DNA from 2 places in the Solibacillus sp. FSL W8-0474 genome. Region 1 is predicted to be linked to the other one. Evidence: a T-box and tRNA genes for the amino acid it is inferred to sense, from the RefSeq annotation. Region 1 holds a T-box; the other holds one or more tRNA genes.

What was found. The T-box of region 1 lies ahead of tyrS (tyrosine--tRNA ligase). A T-box ahead of a tRNA ligase gene usually reads a tRNA of that ligase, here a tRNA-Tyr.
Region 2: it encodes a tRNA-Tyr, which carries the amino acid that the T-box ahead of tyrS (tyrosine--tRNA ligase) is inferred to sense. The anticodon was not compared.

What each region holds. Positions count from the first base shown of each region.
Region 1 covers NZ_JBBOQJ010000001.1:2,878,539-2,885,981, reverse strand. The annotation lists gene NYE67_RS14535 (acetylornithine transaminase) at 1-250, shown strand, start outside; gene NYE67_RS14530 (transglycosylase domain-containing protein) at 571-3,417, opposite strand; T-box leader at 3,520-3,728, shown strand; gene tyrS (tyrosine--tRNA ligase) at 3,800-5,071, shown strand; gene NYE67_RS14520 (PstS family phosphate ABC transporter substrate-binding protein) at 5,174-6,346, shown strand; gene NYE67_RS14515 (YIP1 family protein) at 6,449-7,066, shown strand; gene NYE67_RS14510 (uroporphyrinogen-III decarboxylase) at 7,126-7,293, opposite strand.
Region 2 covers NZ_JBBOQJ010000001.1:3,857,970-3,865,412, forward strand. The annotation lists gene NYE67_RS19510 (CdaR family protein) at 1-970, opposite strand, end outside; gene cdaA (diadenylate cyclase CdaA) at 963-1,799, opposite strand; gene NYE67_RS19520 (zf-HC2 domain-containing protein) at 2,002-2,619, opposite strand; gene sigW (RNA polymerase sigma factor SigW) at 2,633-3,196, opposite strand; gene rocF (arginase) at 3,350-4,252, opposite strand; tRNA gene NYE67_RS19535 (tRNA-Lys) at 4,439-4,511, opposite strand; tRNA gene NYE67_RS19540 (tRNA-Gln) at 4,529-4,603, opposite strand; tRNA gene NYE67_RS19545 (tRNA-Tyr) at 4,617-4,700, opposite strand; tRNA gene NYE67_RS19550 (tRNA-Val) at 4,732-4,807, opposite strand; tRNA gene NYE67_RS19555 (tRNA-Glu) at 4,853-4,927, opposite strand; tRNA gene NYE67_RS19560 (tRNA-Asn) at 5,062-5,137, opposite strand; gene NYE67_RS19565 (alpha/beta fold hydrolase) at 5,290-6,585, opposite strand; rRNA gene rrf (5S ribosomal RNA) at 6,936-7,051, opposite strand; rRNA gene NYE67_RS19575 (23S ribosomal RNA) at 7,149-7,443, opposite strand, start outside.

The DNA of each region.
Region 1 (7,443 bases):
AAATAAACTTAAAGAAGCGTTCCCGAACTATACTGTTCAAGGAAAAGGTTTAATGCTTGGATTAGGATTAGGTGGAGAAGACGTAGCGCCATATGTAGCTGCTTTAGATAAAGCTGGATTGTTAACTGTAGCGGCGGGTCCGAAAGTAATACGCTTATTGCCACCATTAACAGTAAGTGAGCAGGAAATTGATGAAGCTGTAGACATTCTAAAAGGTGTATTACAAACTGATAAAATTACAACTCTATAAATAATTTAAAAGAGTTTAGGACAAAACGAAAAATATCCATTTTCCTGAAGGGAAAATGGATATTTTTCTGTTTCTACCAGAATTGATTTCCGTTGCGGGGACGCTTTCCGGGGGCGTGAGGCCGACACGATGTCGGTCACAAAAGCGTTGCCACAGGACGTGGCGTTCTTAGCCTTTGTTCCTAGTCTCAGGCGTCACGCTCATCCCCCAGGAGTCGCCCCTTCACTCCAATCAATTCATAAAGTATCAGTTTCTTAATAAGGAAATTTCTCTTATACAAAGAAATTCTACTTATGTCTCAGCCCCAGTTTTTTTATAAATTAATCAATAGTTGTTTCTGGATCGATTTCTATATCGTCTAAATCTTCTTCTATGATCTCTCCTGGTACAGTATTCTCTTCATCTTCGGGTTCAGGTGGCGCAGTATAAACTTCCCCAACTTCATTCGAATAACCCGACTCCAGGCCAGTAATATCAACAGCAACAACGACATACCTAACGCCTTCTGACACAGACATTTGGAACCCTTCGTAAGACTTTAATGATCTTACAAGTGATGTGCCTTCATTTGTAATACTGTATACACGGTAGCCAACCACATCATTGGATGCTGAAGCCGTCCATGATAATGAGCCATTTGCCAATGTTGCAAATACAGCTTCAGGTGGAGCACCATCCGCTTCGAACTGGGCACCTGATACAACACCATTACCAGTACTAAATGGCAATAGCTTTGATGCATCCCCGCCGAGCCTACCTAGCATACGGTCAATAAAGGCCTGATTCAATCCGAATCCACTCATTTGGACAAACTCAGTTGGTGTACTTGGTAGTGCCGCATAAGTACTGCCGTTAATTACTACAGAAGTAGATGAAACGAAACTATCATCTGGCTGTGTAGGTAAAAATACATTTTTGTTAAATAAATCGGAAATGACTAAACCAGCATTTGAACAAGATGTGGAAGCAGCTAATCCGGATATTCCACAGAACGACTGCGTAACAACACCTTCTGGCTTTTTGAATGTTTCCTTCGTACCGATTAATTCTGGATCGATATCATAAAGCGTATTTAAATAACTTGCCCATAATCGGTTGACACGATTACTAGGGTGCTGATAACGATTATTAAATGCATAAAGAGTACGAGGCTGGTCATAACCTAACCAGACACCGACTGAGATATTCGGGTTATAGCCTACTAGCCAAACGTCTTTATGATCCTGTGTTGTACCTGTTTTAGCTGCAAAGTCTGAAGAGAACTTTAACTGACTTTTCGCTAAAGTTGCGGTACCGCCTTGTTGAAGTACATCACGTAACATATCTGTCATCATATAGGCAGTTTCCGGACTGAATACCTCCACCGGCTCAACTTTATGTTCATAAACAACATTACCATCTAAATCCTCGATACGCTCAATCATATAGGCATCTATGAATTTTCCTTCATTTGCAAATGTAGTATAAGCATTTGTATTTTCCTCGACTGTTGCCCCATGAGTAATACCACCAATGGCTGTAGATAAATGCACATAATCTCCTTCAGTTAACTTAGAAAAGCCCATTTTATCTAAATACGTAGCAGGACGGCGATCTAAAATTGAGTCATACAAACGTAACAAAGCCAAGTTTTGAGAAGAAGCAACTGCCTGACGTGCAGGAATAATACCTAATTCCTGTGTAGGAATATAGTTTACAGGTTCGTAATTATCATAATCACGTTTAAACTTAACATCTACTACCGGGCTACCCGCCCCGATTACACCATATTCCAGTGCCGGTGCATAAGCAAGTAATGGTTTCATAGTTGATCCATTTGATCGATAAGCTTGTGTAGCATGATTTAACTGTTCTAACTGGTGGTCACGTCCACCGACGAAGCTTAAAATACGACCTGTTTTATTATCGATAATGATACTTCCTGTTTGAACAGGCACATCCACTTCGATTTCTTCACCTGTTTCTGGATCTTTTTCTTTTTTCTTATATGTTTGACCATACAAGGTAAATTCTTCTGTCACATTTCGCATAGCATCATACATATCTTTATTGATTGTCGAATAAATACGATACCCTCCAGAACGAATTGTACGGTCTGCTAAAATAGAGTATTTTTCGTTTAAGTTCTTTTCTTCTTTTAAACGGTCTGGGTCAATTCCGTCTTCTTCAGCAAGTATTTTTGCGAAAATTTCTTTTGCTCGCATTTCTAGCTCAGCTGTTAGCCAAGGATATTTGTCCTCTGGTCGTTCTTCATAACCCTTCAAATCTTTTGTAATATCATAGCCTATTGCTTCGTTATATTCTTTTTCCGAAATATAGCCTACTTCCTGCATACGATATAATACCGTTTTCATACGGTCGATACCTGGTTTCATTCCCTCAGCACTCTTTTGTTCACCCTTATTTGTAAATGGTGTGTATTTAAAAGGAGCTTGAGGTATTCCGGCAATATAGGCTGCTTGTGGTAAATTTAGCTTAGAAGCTGGAATACCAAAAATACCTTGGGCTGCTGTTTCAATTCCGGCAATATTCCGACCAGAAGAATTCCGACCATAAGGAATAATGTTAAGGTATGCTTCCAAAATTTCTTCTTTGCTCATAAATTTCTCGAGACGAAAAGCGAGTAGTATTTCTTTTGCTTTACGCTCATACGAAACTTCATTTGTAAGTATTTGGTTTTTTATTAACTGCTGTGTTAAAGTAGAGCCACCAGTTTGTGTAGAGGAGTTCGATACATCCTGTAGTAACCCACGTAAAACTGCTTTTGGTACAATTCCTTCATGCTCGCGGAAATATTCATCTTCCGTAGCAAGCACCGCATTTATAACTATTGGAGATATATTAGCAAGCGATGTCTCACGTCGGTCTAAGTCTGTTCGAATTTTTCCTATGTAAATATCGTTTGCAAAGTAAAGTTCACTTGTTTCTTCATAGCTGAATATTTGCTCGCGCATCTCTTCTTTTGATCGCAAAGGTTCATCCTTTGTTAATGATGCGAAGTAACCTGCACCTACACCCCCAACAAATAACAGCGTAGTAGCAACAAAAATTACTGCTAATAAGGTTAAATTCCAGAATACGCCACCAGTAATTCGTACGTAGCGCATCTGTTTTGAAGAAACAAGGGATTCGATTTTTTTATTAAATTTATCAAGCCATTCTTTCACAACATCGCCCTCCTAAAATCTTGTTTATTATAGCATATTTGATATATAAACGAATATATTTATTGACAACATCTATTTTCTAGGTAGAATAGAAAATATAAATTTCAGGCAAAGAAGAGTTTGCAGTAATAAATGTGTTCCCTGATTAGAGAGCTGGCGGTTGGTGAAAGCCAGAGAAAGCGCATTTATGAATTACGTACTTGGAGCTTGGACGGATCGTCACGTTATAGACGCTTAAAGTGGAAGAAAAGTTTTTAATTTTCTTCAAGCTGGGTGGTACCGCGTTAAATGAGAAATTTGACGTCCCTGCATGCATTGGCGTGTAGGGGCGTTTTTTGTTTCCTTACATAGCGAATAACAACACATGTAAAAGGAGAGAAAAATAATGAATGAATTACTGCAAGATTTAGAATGGCGCGGTTTGTTATACCAACAAACGGACGCTGAAGGTATGGAAAAGCTTTTAAACGAGGAGAAGGTTTCATTATATGTAGGTGTCGATCCAACAGCAGATTCGATGCATATCGGTCATATCGTACCATTACTTACATTACGCCGTTTCCAAAAAGCGGGTCATACACCGATTTTATTAGTTGGGGGAGCTACAGGTACTGTCGGGGATCCGTCAGGACGTTCTGAAGAGCGCCAACTACAGACGATGGAGCAAATCGACAAAAACGTTCAAGGTCTAAAAAAACAAATGGAGCGTTTATTCGACTTCTCATCAGATGCAGCAAACGGTGCTGTATTAGTTAATAATAATGATTGGGTTGGCCCAATGTCATTAATTGATTTTTTACGTGATTACGGGAAATTAATTAATGTAAACTACATTTTAAATAAAGACACAGTAGCTTCACGCTTAGATTCAGGTATTTCATTTACTGAATTTGCTTACACATTAATTCAAGGTATCGACTTCAATCATTTATACGATCACCATAATGTTCGTATTCAAGTAGGTGGCTCGGATCAGTGGGGCAATATTACGACGGGATTGGAAATGATTCGTAAAACACACGATGAAAATGCAAAAGCATTCGGTATTACGATTCCTCTTGTAACAAAAGCAGATGGTACAAAATTTGGTAAAACAGCAGGTGGCGCAGTATGGTTAGATGCTGAAAAAACATCACCATATGAGTTCTACCAGTTTTGGATCAACACTGCAGATGCAGACGTTGTCAAATACCTTAAAATCTTTACTTTCTTAACACGTGAAGAAATTGAAGCATTAGCAGTAAGTGTGGAAGAAGAGCCGCATTTACGTAAAGCACAAAAAGCTTTAGCTGAAGAGATGACACGCCTTATCCACGGTGAAACTGGTCTAGAAGCAGCGGAGCGTATTACAAAAGCGTTATTCTCAGGGGATTTAAAAGCACTATCAGTAGATGAAATGAAAGTAGCATTTGCTGGCGTTCCATCTGTAGAGGTAGCAAAAGAAGACAAAAACATTGTTGAGTTAATTGTAGAAGCCGGCATTTCATCGTCAAAACGCCAAGCACGTGAAGATGTAACAAACGGTGCGATCAGCGTAAACGGAGAAAAGGTTACAGAGTTGGAATATTTGATTGATGGAAAAGACCGATTAGAAGATGCATTCGCGATTATCCGTCGAGGAAAGAAAAAATATCACATGGTGAAATTTGTATAACTAAATGATTTTGACACGCCTTGGAAATAAAGTTTTCCAAGGCGTTTTTTAAAGGAATATTAGGAATTAGAAAGAACGTAATAATGAGAAGGGAGAGATGATATGGAGAAAAAATCTTATTGGGGACAAATTGGAATGGCCATTTTTGTATTGCTGGGAGCAAGCTTTTTCACGTTTGTTATTGTTTTCACGTTTCTACTGGCGGGCAACATTCATTACATACCGCTAATAATTGCAATAGCTTCAATTTTATATATAGGTTTTGTGCTTCAAATTTTTGATGTATTTTATCAAAAGAAGAAGCGTGTGAAAGTATTTTGGGGACTAGCTGGGATTATTATAGCTATTACATGTATTCAACCAATATATAAGTGGTTGGATAGCAGAGTGCCTACTGTTGATGCTGAGGTTAATATTTATCAGTATGAACCGTTTGTAGAAGGCAATCAACTAGTGGAGCTTGAACAAACTGCGTCATTAAAATTAGAAGAACCTTTACCGGTCATCGATGGTGCGACGGCATTGTATCCACTCTATGCCGCGATTGCTCAAGAAGTATATCCTGAAAAAAATTATAACCCATATAAGAGTGAGGTAATGGTTAACCAAACACATGAAGCCTATACAAATTTGATTTTAGGAAGGGCAGACCTAATCTTCGCAGCAGGACCTTCTGAAAATCAAATAAGGCGAGCAGAAGATAAGGGCTTTGAATTGGTATTAACGCCTATTGGAAAAGAGGCATTCGTCTTTTTCGTGAATAGTAAAAATAATATTGACGGTTTATCGTTGGAACAAATCAAAGGAATATATTCCGGTGAGATTACAAATTGGTCTGAAGTTGGTGGGGATAATGATGAAATTCGTGCATTCCAAAGACCACAGGATAGTGGATCTCAAACTGCTTTGCAACGTCTAATGGGGGATACACCTTTAATGGAGGCGCCAACTGAAGATATCGCGACAGGCATGGGGGGAATTATTAATGAGGTTTCCCAATATAAAAATTACAAAAATGCAATTGGTTATACATTCCGATATTACTCAAATGAAATGGTGCGGAATAAAGAAATAAAACTATTGAAAGTTAACGGGGTAGCTCCTACAAAAGAAACAATTCGCTCCAATGCCTATCCAATTGCTTCGGAATTTTATATTGTGACGGCCGGTGAGCCAATTGGCAATGTAAAAACATTAATTGATTGGATCTTGTCAGAAGAAGGTCAATCTTTAATAGAAAAAGCAGGGTATGTTTCCATAACTTCAGGAGAATAGTGGTTGAAAAATAAGAGAATCATATTTAAGTACAATAATTTTGAATCGCCCACAGTATGCCAGTATAATAGAGTATAGACATATTTTTAGGGGGATTTTGTTTTGAATGAGCAATTGACACATGCAGTCGATGATCGACATGCGGTATTAAGTATTGCTACCAAACCTCGTGATACCATTCGTTATGTTCTAACACATAAAAAGTTATCTTATTTCATTATCGTAGGTATTATCGGTATGTTTGCAAGCAATTTAATTAGCTTTATCGGCTCGGATTTTACAGGGGCATATACTTTAGGTGATATCGTTTATTCGACATTATTATCAAGTTTATTGCTCTACTTTCTTTCTACAGCTTTATCAGCGGGTGTTTTGACACTATCAGCAAAAGCATTCGGCGGGATAGGTAAGTTTAAAGAAATGTTCCGCATGATTAGTGTAACGATGATTCCTTATATTTGGATATTACCGATACTATTGTTTTGGATGCAATTTGCGCCGCAATCTTTTTTTAATATTACTTATATTGAAACATCATTAAGTGATTTAATCTTACAGTTTGTATGTGGTACGTTTATAATTATCGCCAGTTTATGGACATATGTTATTACAGTAGTTGGTATTTCAGAAGTGCACCGAATTTCAACATGGAAAGCATTTTTCGCTTCCTTTATTGTGATAATAGTATTAATGGTAAGCGCTGGTTATTTATTGTTTTAAAAAAAGACATTCACATTGTAGCATCTTGTGAATGTCTTTTTATTTTGTAAAGTAAAACATTAAGACGGGTTAATCACATCTGGATTATTGCCATTTTGAATATGACTATTTGATCCGGTAATGTCATAAGCAATTAATGTTACGTTCAACTTTTCTTCCAGTTGTTTGATTGCACTAAGTTTTTCACTATTCAGTTCGGCAAATTTTGCATCTTCCAAAAAAATCACATCCTTTATTAAATTATAAAATAAGTATGAGGGATATTTTAATATTTATCCGTTTGCAGAAATGTGTTATTGGGGTATACAAATAGTAACGCAAGATAAGTTATGTGAAGTAAATTATTCCCGCATCAATACAAAAGTTTGATGTTTTTC
Region 2 (7,443 bases), 980 kb from region 1:
CATTGGCTTCGCTTTCCTCTTCACTAACAGGCTCGCCTGATACATCTGCATATACCGTAAGTTTATTCTGCGATAACTTTGTTGCACCTGTTGGAAGTGGAATTTTAAAATCATAGGAGCCAGACTCGGTAATTTTTTCACGAGATACTTCTACAATTACTTCTTCCAAAGCATCCACTGCCGCTTTCGGCCCATAAACAGTGATGCGGGATGGCTCTGACGACAACTTTTCAATCTTAAGCCCATCTACTGATTCCCCAATTTCAACCAATGTAATCGGGACTTCCCGACTATATTCATTAATTTCTACTTTAACATTGACCTTATCTGGATTAGCACGCACATCCAGTTTATTTAAATCACGGTCAAGAACCTTTACAGTAGCTTCTTGCTCAAACGATTCTTTTAAACCTTTTTCACCTGTAATTGTTGCCTTTACAAAGCTTATGTTATCAATCACACTTTTTGCACCGGTAATGGCAACTTTCGTCGGTTCTACACTCATCCTATTTACGATGAAGTCTTCGGCGACAAGGCTTTTATTCATCTCAGGCTCTATACGAAACTGCTCGGTAATTTTTTCTTCAATTGTCACATTAACGATTTTCGGTTCAATTGATACATTTAGTTTTTCAGAAAAGTTTTCCTGCTGTATTGTAACGCTATGTTCACCGATTAACAATGAGTTTAAATCGACAAATAATTTGTAATCCTTTTCCAGCTTTGTTGTTAAAACAATTGCCTTCGGTCCAGAAATTTTTACATCGACGGTTTCGGGAAGCCCTGTAACAAACAAACTATCTGAATCATAATACACTTCAAGCGGCACATTTGTAATAACATCTGTTTCATTTGATGAACCAGAATCTGCTGCTCGATTATCTTCAGTTTGAATATATAAAAATAGAGCAGCAGCTAAAAATAATGCTGTTAAACGTAGCATCCACGGGCTATCGAATAATTTATCCATTCTTTTTCCCTCCCCAAGTCCACTTAGAAGCTAAGTTAGAATCTTGCTCAGGACCAAACCACATTTTACGTAATAGTTCTTCAAATTCTGTCATAGTAAGGTTACGATGCAAGTTACCATTTGCTGTAATACTAATGGCACCTGTTTCCTCTGATACAACAATTGTAATCGCATCTGTCACTTCACTTAATCCAAGTGCAGCCCGGTGTCTTGTTCCAAGCTCCTTAGAAATAAATGCACTTTCAGATAACGGTAAGTAACAGGCAGAAGCTGAAATTTGGTTTTTTTGGATAATCACAGCCCCATCATGTAGAGGTGTGTTTGGGATAAAAATGTTAATTAGCAACTCAGAAGAAAGCGCGGCATCCATTTTAATACCTGTTTCTACATATTCATTTAGACCCGTATCTTTTTCAATTGAGATAAGTGCTCCAATACGACGCTTTGCCATATAGCTCACAGATTTTTTTACAGCTTCAATTAAACGTGTTTGTTCATCATCTTGCTGATTATTAGTACGTTGGAAAAGCTTCCCACGCCCTATTTGCTCAAGTGCCCGGCGAATTTCCGGTTGGAATATAATTATGATTGCTAAGAAACCCCAGTCAATTACTTCCTGTAATAGCCAATCGAGTGTATCTAGACCAAAAACATAGGTAGCAAACTTTGCCAAAACAACAATCAGCAACCCTTTTAATAATTGAACGGCTTTCGTTCCTTTAATGAGGGTCAATGCCTTATAAACTACGTACCAAACAAGCAGTACGTCCAACACTTTAAAAATCATCTCTACAGCAGCAATGTCTGTAAATTGTTCAATTATTTGCATGTGGCATCCCCCACCTTTTATAGCTAATCCATATTGCCTTTAGTATAGCATAATTCCGGCAATGATTAACTTTCATAACAGAAAAAAGTCTACCCGAACGAGTAGACTTTGCTTTTTATAATAGAACGTCATTTTTTTGAAGAAAGTTTCACTATTCGTCAGGAAAAAATTATTTTTATGTGGTTTTCAGTAAAACTGATATTTATTTATTGCTAAAGACCGCCATCAAATCATTAAAGCCATCTTTAATTTTATACCATAACCACTCGAACATTTCATCGATTTCCTCGACTTGTCCTGTAACTACTGCAGTGGAAGCCATATAGTTTCCATTTATTACTGTAACATTCCCATCTACTTCCCCTTCAATAATGATATCGCCGTTTTTCACAACGATGTCACCTTTAACAACTTCACCAGCGGGAACTGTTACCGTTTGCCCTTCAACAACTATATTTGGCTGTTTTGTCACAGAAAATTGATTGTCGTTCGGGAAACTACTTAGCACTGTAGCGCTCATAAACAAGCAAAACAATGCAGCAGCAACGAGCATCGGATGCTGACGGAACCAACGTTTTATGCCGACAGAACTTTTGCGTTTCGGTAAACGACTTATTACTTGTTCCTCAAAGCTTGGAGGGGCAGTAATATGCGCTGCACTCTTGATAAACGCAACCGTGTCACTTAATTCATGCATATGTTGTTGGCAATCCGGGCATGTCTGCAAATGTTGTTTCAATGATTGTTCATGCTCACGACTAATATCACCATCTAAATATTCGTGCATATAATCCACGAATTGTGATGCACACGTTTTCATGCGTATCTTCCTCCTACAAATTGTTTAACTGCTTTCTCAACGCTTCACGACCACGGTGAATACGGGTTTTTACTGTACCAAGCGGCATATCTAAAATTTCACTGATTTCCTGGAGCGATAATTCCTCAATATATTTTAAAACAATGACCGAACGATATTTGTCAGGAAGGCGACTGATTTCAAATTGAATTCTGTCCTGAAGCTCCATTTGTTCAATAGCTGCTTCAGGTGATTGCTCATCCGCAGCAATCTGTGAATACATATCCAATCCTTCTGTCCCAGCAACTTCGGCATCTAAATAGTAATCTGGCTTCTTTTTACGAATACGGTCGATACATAAATTCGTACCTATACGATAAAGCCATGTTGAAAATTTTCGATTTTGATCATACGAATGTAGATTAATATAGGCACGTATAAATGCCTCTTGTGCAATATCTTCTGCTTCTTGTTTATTTCCAAGCATTCGAAAACACACTTGGTACAGCTTGTGCTGGTAGAGGTTAACAATGTCGGCATATGCGTTTTGATCACCTTTAAGCACTTGCTTTATTCTTTTATTTACTAACGCATCCATTTGTCTTTCCTCTCCACCTTTTCAGCTGTTCTATATATACGGATTGTTTCTTAAAAGGTTTCATTTTCAAAAAAATTATTTTGTCTTTTCCGCAAAAATATGTGTTCCCATTATAACAAATTTCATTATGCTATACCCATTTTTTCACAATATTCATACTAAAGTTTCACCAAACAAAGAACCAATTAACGCAACTGCTACATCAGCCGTTTTATTACGTTCATCCAGTATAGGATTCACTTCGACAAACTCTGCAGACGTCAACAATCCTGATTCCTGAATCATCTCCATTGCTAGATGACTTTCCCTATAGGTAATTCCCCCGGCCACAGGTGTTCCAACTCCGGGTGTGTATAAAGGATCCAGTGCATCAAGGTCAAGAGATAAATGCATACCATCTATTTGATTTTGTTTAAAATAATTCACCGTTTCTTCCATTACATGTGTCATTCCAAGCCGGTCAATTTCATGCATCGTATAAATTTTAATGCCACGCGTTTTTATTAATTCACGTTCTCCCTCATCAATTGAGCGCCCGCCAATTATAATTATATTTTCCGCTTTAATTTTTGGTTCTCCATGTAATATAGAAGTCAATCGCTTATGCCCAAGCCCTATACTTGTAGCAAGAGGCATACCGTGAATATTCCCTGACGGTGTTGTCTCCGGCGTATTCAAATCGGCATGGGCATCAAACCATATTACCCCCAAGTTTTTATACTTCATAGAAAGTCCCGCTAACGTACCTATTGCTATACTATGGTCACCACCTAGTACTAGAGGTGTATGATCCTTTTTTACAACTTCATATACTTTCTCGGCAAGTGCTGTATTCACTTTAATTACTTCATCTAAATTTAGAAGCTTTTCGTCTTTCTGGTCAATTGCATTTCGTTCAATTACTTGAATATTGCCTTCATCTTCAACTTCAAATCCTAGGTTTACTAAACGTTGTTGCAAGCCTGCATATCGAATAGCACTTGGTCCCATATCCACCCCACGACGTTGTTGACCATAATCACACGGAACCCCTACAATTGAAATTTTTCTATTCATTTTCCCATCCCCTTACGAAATCTTAATATTTGGTCGGCTATTCTATGCTCAGCTAAACTCTCTATTGAAATTTCGATTTCCCAAACGGTTTTCCCTTTAATATGCAAAAAATCCTTTACTCATTAATATAAGTAAAGGATTGTAGTTTTTAAGTTTAAGTGCACTTCTAAATTTATAAAATAAAAGTGAGCCATGAAGGACTCGAACCTTCGACCCTCTGATTAAAAGTCAGATGCTCTACCAACTGAGCTAATGGCTCAGAAAAAAATAAAAAAATGGCTGGGGAACCTGGATTCGAACCAGGGCATGACGGAATCAAAATCCGTTGCCTTACCGCTTGGCTATACCCCAAACATTTTAAAGATGGTGGAGGGGGACGGATTCGAACCGCCGAACCCTAAGGAGCGGATTTACAGTCCGCCGCGTTTAGCCACTTCGCTACCCCTCCGACAAATGATGCAACACTGTTAAAAAATGAATGGTGGAGGATGACGGGCTCGAACCGCCGACCCCCTGCTTGTAAGGCAGGTGCTCTCCCAGCTGAGCTAATCCTCCATACATAACAAGTGTTACTAATTTATTTTTTTATGAAGCCTTAAATGGTGACCCGTACGGGATTCGAACCCGTGTTACCGCCGTGAAAGGGCGGTGTCTTAACCACTTGACCAACGGGCCGTTATGTAAATGATACGTTCTCTTTAAGACAAGATTTATAATATCATCATTTTCACTATCATGCAAGCCTTTTTAAAAACTTTTTTTAAAAAATGTTTTTATTTTTTTCCACAATACAAAAAGGCAAAAAAAAATGGCTCCGAAGGCAGGACTCGAACCTGCGACCTGCCGGTTAACAGCCGGATGCTCTACCAACTGAGCTACTTCGGAACGCTACTATATATGTACCTCATGTACAATGTTTCCCTTGTACATTTATTATTATAGCAACGTTTTTAATTTATACAAGCACTTTATTGAAATAATTTGTCTTTTATTTTTTTATTGCAGAAAGAGGAAAACTCCTCTTTCCTGGACTTTGTTTATTTTACGAATTTAACAATTTTCTCCACTAAACCATTCGCCAATGGTATCGTGGGATTTGAATAACTCGCTATATTTTGTTCACGATTTCCTTGTATGTCTTTTAAGACATGATTCATATGATCAAAATAATGAAGCTGTGCTTTGCTATTTGCCGATTTTAGACTTTCCGCATCTTCTTCTGTAATTTGGATATCCATTTTTCCTTGTATGATTAGTATAGGAACTTTCACATCCATTATTTCCTGCTGTGGGTTATATTTTAACCAAGAAATCATATACGGTTGAACAGAGGGTCTAAATAAGGACTGAAGTTCAGACGAAACTTTCCCGACTTTATTACCGGCTTTCAGCTGCTCCAATGCTTTTTCAGATTCCAACAACAAATTAGGTGGTAGACTCGCTGCTAGTTGTTCCATCAAAATCTCATCGACCGGTCTACCTGCCCCAGCAATGGAGATAAGTGAGTCTACATTGCCTTTTTGTGCAGCGATTGCCATAATTAATGCACCTTCACTATGACCAAGTAAATGAACCTCCGTAAAACGGCTGTCTTTTTTAGCATAATCAACGATTGACGTTACGTCCTGTACATACATTTCAAATGTTAAGTTCTCTTCTTTTGCAATTAGTGCTGTATTTTCACCAATACCCCGCTTATCAAACCGTATTGATGCAATTCCCTGTTCGGCTAGACTTTCCGCAATCATCTTAAGGCTGTTATTAGATCCACCACCAATAGTATTTCCATCTTTATTCGTTGGTCCTGAACCAGCATGGATAATAACAAGCTCCCCTGTTGGTTGTTCTGGCACTTGTAGGGCTACCTTTAATTCCCCTCCTAAAACAGGAACGGTATGCTCTTCATATGTTATAGAAGCCTCTGTATATGGATTTAAAGTAATCGAAAATGTTTGTCCATTTTGTGTAAACGTCCCTTCTATTTGTTCCTTTTCATAAGTCCCTTCTATTTTTATTAAAGACCCTGCCAAATCAATTTTAATCTCTATTTCACTATCATTATATTGAACAGATTCAAATGAAAATTCACTTAATCCTTGGGCTGGAACCGATATATTCCCCCCTGTTTTTTGCAAATCCAAAATAATTTCCAATGGTGACTGCGGGATTTCAATCATACCTTGCCATTTCCCTAATAATGCTTCGTTCATCTGGATGACCTCCTGAGAGCTTTCAGTTTGCCCTGTTGTAGCTAAGTCGGTACTGCTTGTTTTATCATTTCCACAGGCTGTCAGTAATACGCTAGCTACTGCCATATACAATATTTTACGCATCAGCTTCCTCCTTAATTAAACTTATTCCTTTGTATACGTAATTTAGCTGTAAAAGTTTCAAATGATAAAAGTGCCTTGAGGAATGATAACTATCTAATCCAACTAAGAATGAAAACTGAAATTCTTTCTTTATTATATATACTTTTATTTACATAGATGACGTTCATCTAGCTACCTCTTCTCCTATTTGTATTAATTTATAACCGGTAAGATCTAATTTCTATTTTTATATAAACAAACAAGCATGACCTAGAAAGTTTTATCCTTTCAAGTCATGCTTGTTATCTTTAATTCGCTAATTTTAAATAATAAAAAAGCCACTACTGACTGAATCAGCAACGACTTTTTGAGCCTAGCGACGTCCTACTCTCACAGGGGGAAGCCCCCAACTACCATCGGCGCTAAAGAGCTTAACTTCCGTGTTCGGTATGGGAACGGGTGTGACCTCTTTGCCATCATCACTAGACTATTTTGGCTTCCAATACAGCTTATGTCTTGGAACCCTTTGAAAGAATCATTCTTTCAAAACTGGATAAACGTTTCATTGAGTTGTGCAATAAAATGTGGTTAAGTCCTCGACCGATTAGTATTCGTCAGCTGCATGCGTCACCGCACTTCCACCTCGAACCTATCTACCTGATCGTCTTTCAGGGGTCTTACTTACTTGCGTAATGGGAAATCTCATCTTGAGGGGGGCTTCATGCTTAGATGCTTTCAGCACTTATCCCGTCCACACATAGCTACCCAGCGATGCCTTTGGCAAGACAACTGGTACACCAGCGGTGTGTCCATCCCGGTCCTCTCGTACTAAGGACAGCTCCTCTCAAATTTCCTACGCCCACGACGGATAGGGACCGA